2 regions of the Mesorhizobium sp. NZP2077 genome follow, and region 1 is predicted to be linked to the other one. Evidence: riboswitches for the same ligand, from Rfam matches in the RefSeq annotation. Region 1 holds a riboswitch; the other holds the start of a gene.
The links. Region 1 has a riboswitch for cobalamin ahead of metE (5-methyltetrahydropteroyltriglutamate--homocysteine S-methyltransferase). Riboswitches for the same ligand answer to the same signal wherever they lie in the genome.
Positions count from the first base shown of each region.

Region 2: linked by a shared signal. The riboswitch ahead of HGP13_RS25145 (DUF1636 family protein) and the one ahead of metE (5-methyltetrahydropteroyltriglutamate--homocysteine S-methyltransferase) in region 1 are both predicted to bind cobalamin.

Region 1 is NZ_CP051293.1:6,903,389-6,908,714, reverse strand. It holds gene metE (5-methyltetrahydropteroyltriglutamate--homocysteine S-methyltransferase) at 283-2,613, opposite strand; cobalamin riboswitch at 2,729-2,929, opposite strand; partial or broken gene HGP13_RS33895 (cytochrome) at 3,205-3,451, opposite strand; gene HGP13_RS33890 (cytochrome P450) at 3,466-4,698, opposite strand; gene HGP13_RS33885 (OmpW family protein) at 4,788-5,326, opposite strand, start outside.
Region 2 is NZ_CP051293.1:5,014,123-5,019,448, forward strand. It holds gene HGP13_RS25125 (phosphatidate cytidylyltransferase) at 1-458, shown strand, start outside; gene HGP13_RS25130 (iron ABC transporter permease) at 484-1,533, opposite strand; gene HGP13_RS25135 (ABC transporter substrate-binding protein) at 1,533-2,480, opposite strand; gene HGP13_RS25140 (ABC transporter ATP-binding protein) at 2,524-3,312, opposite strand; gene HGP13_RS25145 (DUF1636 family protein) at 3,309-3,791, opposite strand; cobalamin riboswitch at 3,798-4,004, opposite strand; gene HGP13_RS25150 (substrate-binding domain-containing protein) at 4,256-5,245, opposite strand; gene HGP13_RS25155 (ABC transporter permease) at 5,309-5,326, opposite strand, start outside.

The DNA.
Region 1 (5,326 bases):
TGATACTGGATTATCCCAATACGGAATAATCCGAAACTGGCTGGCGGTGAGCCGCCTCGTTTCTGGCCGGCTCATTTGAGGCCAAGCCTCCTTCGATCGCCAGCCAACGGCGGCGTCTGGAAAGCTGACTTCGACGCGCCGTAACAAGGGCCGCGGCCAGGCCAAGCTTGCCGAGGCGCTTCGTCACCGGCAGCGCGATTGCCTTGGGCGCGCCGGATAGACTCCCCCAAGGATGCCCGGTGTGTGGCGTTGCCGCTCACCGCCGGCGAGTGGCACCGAGCCCTACGCCGTCTGCGCTTTTTCCCGAATTGCGCGTGCCGCAGCCACCATGTTCACCAGGGCAGGGCGGACCTCCTCCCACCTGCGCGTTTTGAGACCGCAGTCGGGATTCACCCACAGTTGGCCATCCGACAATCGCTCGCGCGCAAGCATGATGAGGTTGGAAATTTCGCCCACTTCCGGGACCCGCGGCGAGTGAATGTCATAGACGCCGGGACCGATCTCGTTCGGATACTTGAAGGTTCGCAGCGTATCGAGCAGTTCCATCTGCGAGCGCGAGGTTTCAATGGAGATCACATCGGCATCCATTGCAGCAATCGCGTCCACGATGTCGCCGAACTCGGAATAGCACATATGGGTGTGAATCTGGGTCGCATCGCCAACCGCCGTTGAAGCCAGCCGGAAGCATTCGACGGCCCAGTCGAGATAGGTTTCCCAGTCGGCCTCACGAAGCGGCAAGCCCTCGCGCAGTGCGGCTTCGTCGATCTGGATCATCCTGGCGCCGGCCTTTTCGAGGTCGCTCACTTCATCGCGAATGGCGAGCGCGACTTGGCGGCAGACGGCTGAGCGCGGAAGGTCGTCTCGGACGAAGGACCAGTTGAGGATCGTCACCGGGCCGGTAAGCATGCCCTTCACCGGCTTTGGCGTCAGCGACTGGGCGTATCGCCACCAGTGTAGTGTCATCGGATTTTGTCGCGACACATCGCCAATGATGATCGGGGGTCGCACAAAGCGCGAGCCATAGCTCTGCACCCACCCATGCTGCGTGAAGGCAAAGCCGCGGAGCTGCTCGGCGAAATACTGCACCATATCGTTGCGCTCGAATTCGCCGTGCACCAGCACGTCGAGTCCGATCTCTTCTTGCCAGCGAACGGCGGCTTCTATCTCTTTTTTCAGGAAGGCCTCATAGTCGACGTAACTCAGCTCGCCCTTGGCATGGGCTGCCCGCGCCTTGCGAACCTCGGCTGTTTGCGGGAAGGAGCCGATCGTCGTGGTGGGGAAGGATGGCAAGCCAAACGTGTCGCCCTGAAGCTTGGAGCGCACGTCGAATGCGCTCTTCCGGCGCGTCATGGCGACCTTGATGCTGGCGACCCGACCTTCGACGAGCGGATCATGCACCTTAGCGGATGTCGCGCGAGCGGCGGCAGCCTCAGCCGACGCCTCCAGTTCGGCGGCGACCGCGTCCTGGCCTTCAGCCAGGGCACGGGCGAGCACGACCAGCTCGTCGGTTTTTTGCGCCGCGAAGGCGAGCCACGATTTCACGTCCGCATCGAGTGCCGTCTCCATGTCCAGGTCGATCGGCACATGCAGCATCGAGCAGGACGGGGCGATCTCCACGCGGTCCAGCGGCCAGCCGGCGACGATCGGCTTGATGCGGTCAAGTATGGCAGGCAGGTTCGCGCGCCAGACGTTGCGGCCGTCGATCAGCCCGAGCGAGAGCACAAGTTCCTTCTGCGCGAGCCGGCCGACGGTCTCCAACTGCTCTGGAGCGCGCACGAGATCGACGTGCAGTCCCGCCACGGGCAGAGAAATTGCGGTCTCGAGATTGTCTCCCAGCGATCCGAAATAGGTAGCGACCATGATCTTCAACTCCGGTGCTGCTTTTGACAGCCGGCAGTAGGCGAATTGGAGCGCATCCCGTTCGTTGGGAACCAGATCGACCACGAGCGCCGGCTCATCGATCTGCACCCAATCGGCTCCCGCGAGCTTCAGCCTCCGCAGGAGCTCCTCGTAGACGGGCAGCAGCCGTGGCAGGAGCGCGATAGGGTTGAAACCTTCCTCAGGTGACTTCGCCAACTTGAGAAAGGTAACCGGTCCAAGCAGGACCGGGCGCGTGTGGATGCCGAGCGCCTTGGCCTCGAGGAAATGATCGACCGGTTTCGCCGACGAGAGGGCAAAGCTCTGATCGTCGGTAAGTTCCGGCACAATGTAGTGATAGTTGGTGTCGAACCATTTGGTCATTTCCATCGCGGCAAGGCCATGCCCGTTGGCCGCATGCTCGTCACCGGCATGTCCGCAATCAGCGGCCTGATCTTGGTTGCCGCGCGCCATTGCGAAATAGGTATCGAGTGGGACCTCGCCGTCAGTCCAGGTGTATCGTGCCGGCACGGCGCCGACCATGGCGACGGTGTCGAGCACATGGTCATAAAGCGAGAAATCGTTGGACGGGATTTTCGACACGCCGCGATCGTGCTGCTCCCTCCAGCTGGCGGCGCGTAGCGCCTTCGCCGTCGCGAGCAGGTCGGCAGCGGGAGATTTTCCGGACCAGTAGCTTTCAAGCGCGAATTTGAGTTCCCGCCGTCGACCGATACGCGGCACGCCGAGCGTTGCCACTGGAATTTGTTGAGAGACAGTCATGCCATACCCCGATGGTTGGGGCGTGGGGACAAGGAACGCGCGAGCAGGCGGCACGAAGCCAGGCTACCGCGGCCACCGAGACACCCCGCCCGTGGACGTTGTTCGTCGTGGCAGGTCTCCTGGCTCGCGGGTCAAAGCCTGTGCCCGTCTTCCCGAGGCCGTTCGCCTCAGTGACACCAATGGGCTTGGCTCGCCGCTAACAGTTGCGGGGGCAGCGCCGGCATCGCACCGGCTTCCCTCTTAGCTCCGCTACGGCAGTGCCGCACGGAGAACCATGACATACGCACAATCACAGCCGCTTCGCTCCTTGTCAATACATATAACAAGATGTTTATGTGATGATGCGAATAATGCCCTTGCGCTGATCGGTCTCTTTCGCCCAAAGCCGCTTACGATGCCGCCTCTTATCAGTGCAGGCTCGGAGAGATCCTTGTCCCCATCGGCGACGCCGGATCAGATCGAGGTCGCCGGGCTCCAAAGGGCGTAAAGTCGGGCCAGGTCGTCACGGTCCGCCGGGAATCCCGGTATTTGTTCCCGCTCGGCTTCGCTAAGCGTGCTTGCGCACTCGCCCATCAGCACGCTGATAACCATGTCCGGAAGCGGAAAGAAGAGGTGGCGCCTCAGGTCGGCGGACTGGGGCTGGGCCGCCAGCGTCTCGAACAACTGCGCGGCGATCGCCTCGACCTGCTGCGCGAGCAGCTTCACCCTGCGATTGCTGAAGGCCGGCGCCACGATCGTGCGTAACCGGGCATGCTCGCCCCCCCTCGTGCGAGACCAGCCACCCCGGCGAACCGAGAATCACCGAATCCGGGGTGAATGCCGCGCTCTCTAAGCGACGGAAGGGCGGAAGCTGACCGGCAGGCGCTGCGGGCAGCGAATGACGTAAGACGGCATGTAGACGACGTCCTCCGCAGCGATGGTCAGCGCCAGATCCTCCAGCCGCCCGAACAGCGCGGGGAAGGCGCAGCGCAATTCCAGGCGCGCCAGCGCAGCGCCCAGGCAGGAATGCGGCCCCTCGCCGAATGACAAATGCGGGTTGTGCCGCCGGGTGACATCGAACCTGTTGGCGCCGGGACCGAAGGCCTTTTCGTCCCGGTTCGCCGCATGGAACGCCATCAGGACGGCATCGCCGCGGCGGACCATGCATCCGTCGATCTCCACGTCCTGGGTGGCATAGCGGAACGGCAGATTGGCCGCTGAGCTGCCCCAGCGCAGGATCTCCTCGATCGCCTGTGACCACGGAACTTGGCCGCTGCGCACCAGGTGCAGTTGCTGCGGATGCGTCAGCAATGCCAGCACGCCATTGCCGATGACGCCGGCGGTGGTCACGAAGCCCGCAGAGAGCACCATGAACAGCATGTCGATGAGCTCGGTGTCGGAAACGAGCTCGCCTTTGTCACGCGCGACGATCAGGGCCGAAGCCAGATCATCGCCGAGCTGGCCCCGCTTGAGCGCGATCAGGCGACGGAAGAACTCCGGGATGCGCTGCCGCGTCTGTCGCACCTCTTCGGCTGTGGCGGAGGTGTTGGCCAGGCTGTAGGTGAGCGCGACGATCTCTTCGCGCTGTTCGTCCGGCAAACCGAACAGTTCGGCGATCACGTTGGTGGGCAGCGGAGCGGCGAACTCGCTCATCAGATCGGCACTGCCGCCGCGCTGCGCCATCTCGGCCAGGAGTCGATCGACGCATTGTTCGACCCGTGGCGCCAGCAAGGCGATACGACTGGGCGCGAAGCTGCTGGACAGCAGGCCGCGCAAGCGCCGGTGATCGGCGCCGTGCGCCGTGGTCATGTTGTCTACTTTGCATATCCCGATCAGCGGATGATCCTCGGGAATCTCGCAGTCCTGCAGCGCCCGCCACTGTCGCCAGTCCTTGTTGAAACGCTGGTCGGAAAGCATCTGCCTGAGCGTCTGGTGACGGCCTGCCGCCCAGGTCACCACATCGCCTGGCAGCGACACTCGCGCCATCCCCCCCTGCCGCAGAATCGCAGAAGAAAGACGATCAAGTTGCGTGGGAGCGGCCGGCACACCGATCACGTCGCAATGATCGTTTTCTACGCGCATGCCAACAACTCATTCAAGACCATCGCGGGTCCACTTCTCGGCACGGAAGATCCGCGCGCGGACTTCGAAAAGTGCCCCGTGCTTCGTCCTCAGAAGCGGTAGGTGAGACCTGCGCCTATCAACCAGGGATCGAGCTTGGCCTTGCCCGTGAGCTTGGCGCCGGCGACAGTGACGTCGAAGTCGGGCTTGAGGAAAAGCTTCTTCACGTCGAAGTTGACGCCCCAGTGCTCGTCCACCATGTAGTCGAATCCGACCTGCAGCGCGGCGCCGAATGTGTTCTTGACCTTGAGATCATCGGCGCTGCCGGCTTGCTGATGATAGAAGATCGTATAGTTCACGCCGGCGCCGATATAGGGCTCGAAGGCGCCGAAATCGGTAAAATGATACTGCAATGTGAGCGTGGGCGGCAGCAGCCAAACCTTGCCGACCTTGCCAAGCCCGCCGATCGCACCTTGGCCATCGATGTTGGCATAGGTGGTGCCGAGTATGAGTTCGGCGGCGATGTTGTCCGTGAAGAAGTACGAGATATCGAGTTCCGGCGTCACGGTGTTCGAATAGGAAAGACCTGAGCCGGGCACCGCATTGACATAGCCCGAATCCTCGGTGATCACCCCCAACGCACGCAGGC
Region 2 (5,326 bases), 1.9 Mb from region 1:
GCGTCAGCCATGTGCCAGCACTGCTGACGCTCGACGTGCCGGGCTTCGAGGGCCGCAATTTGTTGCTGATCGCCTTCCTGATCATCGTCGTGCAAGGCAGCGACGTGCTGCAGTACATCTTCGGCAAGCTGTTTGGAAAACACCGTTTCTCGCCGACGGTCTCGCCGTCGAAAACCTGGGAAGGCCTGATCGGCGGGGTGGTGTCGGCGAGCCTACTCGGCGCGCTGTTGTCCTTCGTGACGCCGTTTTCGCCGCTGCAGGCGGCTTGCGTGGCCTTCGTCGCCTGTTCGATGGGCTTTCTGGGCGGGCTGGTCGCCTCGGCCATCAAGCGCGACCAGGGCGTCAAGGACTGGGGCCATCTCATCGAAGGCCATGGCGGCATGATGGACCGCACCGACAGCCTGGTCTTCGCGGCTCCGATCTTCTTTCACATCGTGCGCTATTTCTGGACGGTCTGAACCGGCGCGTTCTGGCCCAGCTCGCTCAGAGCCGGTTTCGCACGACCAGCGTCACGACGAAGAAGGCGCCGAGTGAGCTGGTAATGATTCCGATCGGCAGTTCCTGCGGCGGCAGCAAGGTCCGCGCCAAGAGATCGCTTGCCAGCAAGAGCACTGCTCCGAACAACGCACAGCTTGCGATCAGGCGCAGATGCAAGGGACCGGCCAGCGGCCGCGACAGATGCGGGATCATCAATCCGACAAAGCCGATGACGCCGGCGACCGAGACGAGAATCGCCGTCGAGAAGGCGGCGACGAGAAACGTCGTCCTGCGCATCCGCGCCACCGGCACACCGAGGCTTTCGGCGGCACTTTCACCGGCCAGGAAAGCGTCCAGCCTGCGATGGTTCCACAACCCATAGGCCGCAATCGTGCCGGCGCCCAGTGCGCCCAACCAGACATTGTCCCAGCGCGCCAGCCCGAGCCCGCCCATCGTCCAGAACAGCACGGAGTGGGCGGCGCGCTGGTCTCCGGCGAAGACCAGATAATTGGTCAAGGCCGTGAACAGGAAGGAAACGGCAAGCCCGGCGAGGATCAGCCGCTCCGGGCCTTGCCCCCTCACCCGCGCGACCAGCAGCAGGACAATGCAGGCGGCCAGTATGCCGCCGGTGAAGGCGGCGACTGGCAAGGTCCAGATGCCAAAGCTGTCACCAAAGACGGTGATGACGGAAACCGCACCTGCGGCAGCCCCTGACGACAGGCCGAACAGGAAGGGATCGGCAAGATCGTTGCGGGTCACCGTCTGCAGCAAGGCGCCTGTTATGCCGAGGCCGCCGCCGACACAGACCGCCAGGATCGTGCGCGGCAGCCGCAGGTCAACGACGATCTTGCCGACCGGGCCCGACACCTGGTGCCCGTTCAACCCGACAGCATGGCCAAGCGAGGCGATGACGTCCGTCAGAGGTATCAGCGTCGAACCATAGGCGATCGACAGCAGCACGAGGGCGACGACCGCCACCGTGCCCGCCGCCATCGCCAGCGCGAATGCCTTGTGCCCCGAGAGCGCACCGGACTTATGCCCAGGGGCAAGAAGCATCAGAACGCTTCCGGATGCATCGCTTTGGCGATCTTGGCGATCGCCTCGATGTTCGCCGGCCCAGGTGTCAGTTCGGCATAGCGCAGGGCAACGAAGCGTTCGTTCTTGACCGCGTCCGTTTCCTTCATTGCCGGATGCGCTTTCAAAAAATCGAGCAATTTCTTGTAGCCGCCGCCGTCCTGGTAATCGAGCAGGATGAGGAATTGCGGATTGCGCGACGCCACCGTTTCCCAGTCCGTGTTGCCCCAGCTGGTGTCCATGTCGGCCATGATGTTGTCGCCGCCAGCGGCGGTGATCATGGCGCTGGGAATAGCGAATTTTCCAGCGGTGAACGGCTTGTCCTCGCCGGAATCGTAGAGGAACACCCGCGTTCCCTTGGCGCTGCCAACCTTGGCGGTGATGTCAGCCAGTTGCGCCTTCCAGCCGGCAACAAGCTTCTCGGCTTCGGCCTCCTTGCCAAAAATCTTGCCCAGCTTTTCGACGTCGCCATACAGAAGGTCCATCGAGGCGGCCGGCCTGGTCTTGTCGAGATGGACGCAGCTTTCGGTCAGCACCAGCGTCTTGATCCCGTGCGGAGCGAGCGTGTCGGGCGTCACGTCGCCGCCCGGCTTCATGCCATAGTACCAGCCGGCGAAGAAGAAATCGGGCTCGACCGCGACGAGGTTTTCGAGCGTCGGGTATTTTGGCGCCAGTTCCGGGATGGAACCCTGCTCGGCCTTGAATTCGGGACCGACCTTGTACCATCCGGTGATGCCGGTAAGGCCGACGATCGACGGCTGCAGCTTCAGCGCGAAGGCCATCTCGGCCATGTTGAGATCGTGGATGACGGCGCGGTTGGGTGGCGCGTCGAAGGTCAGCGGCTTGCCGCAGCTGTCGACGGTGACGGGGAAGGCGAAGGCTGTCGACGCCAGCAGCGAGAAGACGAGCGACAGTGCGAGACGTTTCACGGATTTTGCTCCTTGGTTGAACAGTGTCGGATGAAGGGTTTGATCAGGACGGCGGCGCGGCGCGGTTCGGAACATCGAACACCGTCAGTTCGCGGTCCTCGGTGGGGTGGCGCAGGCGAAACACGTCGACACCGAAAATCTCGCGGATCAGCTGTTGCGTCAGCGCTTCGCGCGGTGCAGCCAGCGCATGCAGCCGCGCTTCATTCATTACCGCGACTCTGGTGGCGAAGGGCGCCACCAACGCCAGATCGTGCAGCACGGCGATCACCGTCATGCCGAAGCCGGCCACGAGTTCGAGAAGTTCTGCGCGGGCGCGCGGATCGAGATGGTTGGTCGGCTCGTCGAGGAACAGCACTTTCGGTTGCTGTGCGATGGCGCGCGCCAGCTGGGCGCGTTGGCGTTCCCCGCCCGACAGCGAGCCGATGCTGCGGCCAAGCAGCGGCAACAAGCTGGTCCGACGCAGCGCGTTCACGACAATGTCGTGTTCCTCGCTCCTGCGCCTCAGGCCGGCATGCGGGACGCGGCCAAGCTCGACATAGTCGATCACCGCCAGCCGCGGATCCGGCTGGTCGGTCTGGCCGACGACGGCGATGTGCAATGCCCGTTCGGCGGTCGAGATCCTGTCCAGGCGGCGCCCGCCAAGCTTCACCTCGCCCGAACTTGGCCTCAGCATGCCCGACAGCATGCGCAGCAGCGTCGTCTTGCCGGCGCCGTTGGGGCCAATGATGGCGAGGCGATCACCAGCGGCAACCGACAGGCTGACCGCATGGACCAGATTCCGCCCATTTGCCGTCGCGCTCAAATTGCGGGCGTCCAGAAGTGGCGTTGTCATCGGCTGTCTCCCGCAGGCTTGCCTGGTACCGGAATGCGGGCCAGCGTCTTGCCAGCCAGTCGCGGCGGACGTTGTCCGGAATTGCACCAGCCGTCGGCGAGCGAGGCGTAAAGCCTGGCAAATCGCACGAGATCGCCGGCATCGGCCTCGGCGTCTATGGAGCCGAAGAGGTAGGCTGCCTTGCCTGGCGCCTGGAAAGCCACCGTCAGCGGCCGCGCGCAGCCCGCCATGCATTCGACGCCTTCGACCGTGAAACCATTTGCCACCGCGGGCTCATGGTGGGCTGAGAGCCGGGAGCGTAAGTCGGCGCAGAGGCTTTGGCCCGACCTGACCCCGGTCGGGACGTCACGGCAGAGAGTGCACACGATGATGCGATGATCGATGGAGCCGTCCAACTTTCCGTCACTTTCCAAAACTGGCGACGGAAGGATGTTGGCGAGCCGGCCGACAAGACCGACGTCCACGTTTCCTCCCGGCACACCCCGTCCGGTCAACTCAGTGATGGCAGGTCTCCTGGCTCGCGGGTCTCGGCGCAATCCTGCCTTCCCAGCCTTGCCGGCCAGTGGCATGTCGGATCTTGCTCACCGCTTACAGTTGCGGGGGCAGCCACGGCCTCGACCTCGGAGGGTCTCACCGTGTTCCCTTTTCACCCCTTGCCTTTCGGCGCGGGGACCATCACCGGAGCATCGTAGATTTGCCCCTGGCGCATCGCAACAATTCTTTTCGACTGGTCCTGTCACCATCGCGGCACCAACAGACTGCAACCTCATCAGATAGGGGCGTGCGATATCTCCGTCTGTAATGTAATAACAAAACTGTTAAAGAGATATCCTCTGCCGCTGTCAATCCCTTGCCACCGCGAGCTGCCGGTGACGTTTGCAAACGCAGACGGGGCGAGGTTCGCGTGAACCCCGCCCCGGATCGAATAGTCTACAGACAGACCTTACTTTCCCGCCAGTTGCTTGGCGTTCTCGGGCGTGATCGCTGTCGTGTCGACGGTGACCGTCGTATCCACCGAAGTCGCGCAATCGAGCAGGATCTTCTTCGACATCTCGATCGCTTCCTTCGCACCCGTCGGATAGGTGAAGGTCGCCGCCCAGTCGCCCTTGGCCACGGCCTCGATCCCGCCGGCAGGGCCTGGCAGGCCGTCGGTGCCGATGATCTTGACCTGCTTGCCAGCGCCCTTGGCGGCAAGCAGCGCGCCAGCCGCCATCATGTCGTTCGAGGCGTAGAGCACCTTGATGTCGGGATGCGCCTGCAACATGGCCGAGAAGGCGGTCTGGGCTTTATCCGGCACCCAGTCCGCCGCCTGCTCGGCGACGACCTGGATCTTGGCATTCTCCTTGACGCCGTCCTTGAAGCCGTTCAACCGTTCGACAGCCGGCGTCGAGCTCGGGAGACCTTCCAGCACCGCCGCTTCACCACCTTCCGGCAGCAAGGTCTTGGCGGTGTACTTGCCCGCTTCGAGCGCGATCTTGTAATTGTCGCCGCCGATGAAGGCGGTGTAGTCCTTGCCGGGATCGCCGACCGTCTTGCGGTCGAGCTCGATGACCGGGATGCCGGCATCCATGGCGCGCTTGACCGCCGGTGTCAGCGGTGCCGCCTCGAAGGGCGAGATCAGCAGCAGATCGACTTTCTGGGTGATGAAGTTGTCCACCTGCGAGGTCTGCGTGTTGACGTTGCCGGCGCCGTCGGCGATCTGCAACGTGAAGCCCGGCACTTCCTTGGCGGCCGCCGTCAGCTCGTCATTGACATGTTGGCGGTAGGGCTCGGCATTGTTCGCCTGTGAAAAGCCGATGATGAACTGGCCGTCCTTGGCGCAGGCCTTGACCAGCGGCTCGGCGGCTTGTGCCGCTCCCGCCATGCACAGGCATGAGCCTGCCAACAACGCGACGTGAAGCGCGCGCCGTGATCCTTGTCTTGTGGTTTTCATACTCATTCTCCTCCTCGTCGGGCCGGGGCCAGACATTGGTTTTGCAGTTTCTGCCGCCTCCTCCTAACGACCCAAACCCTC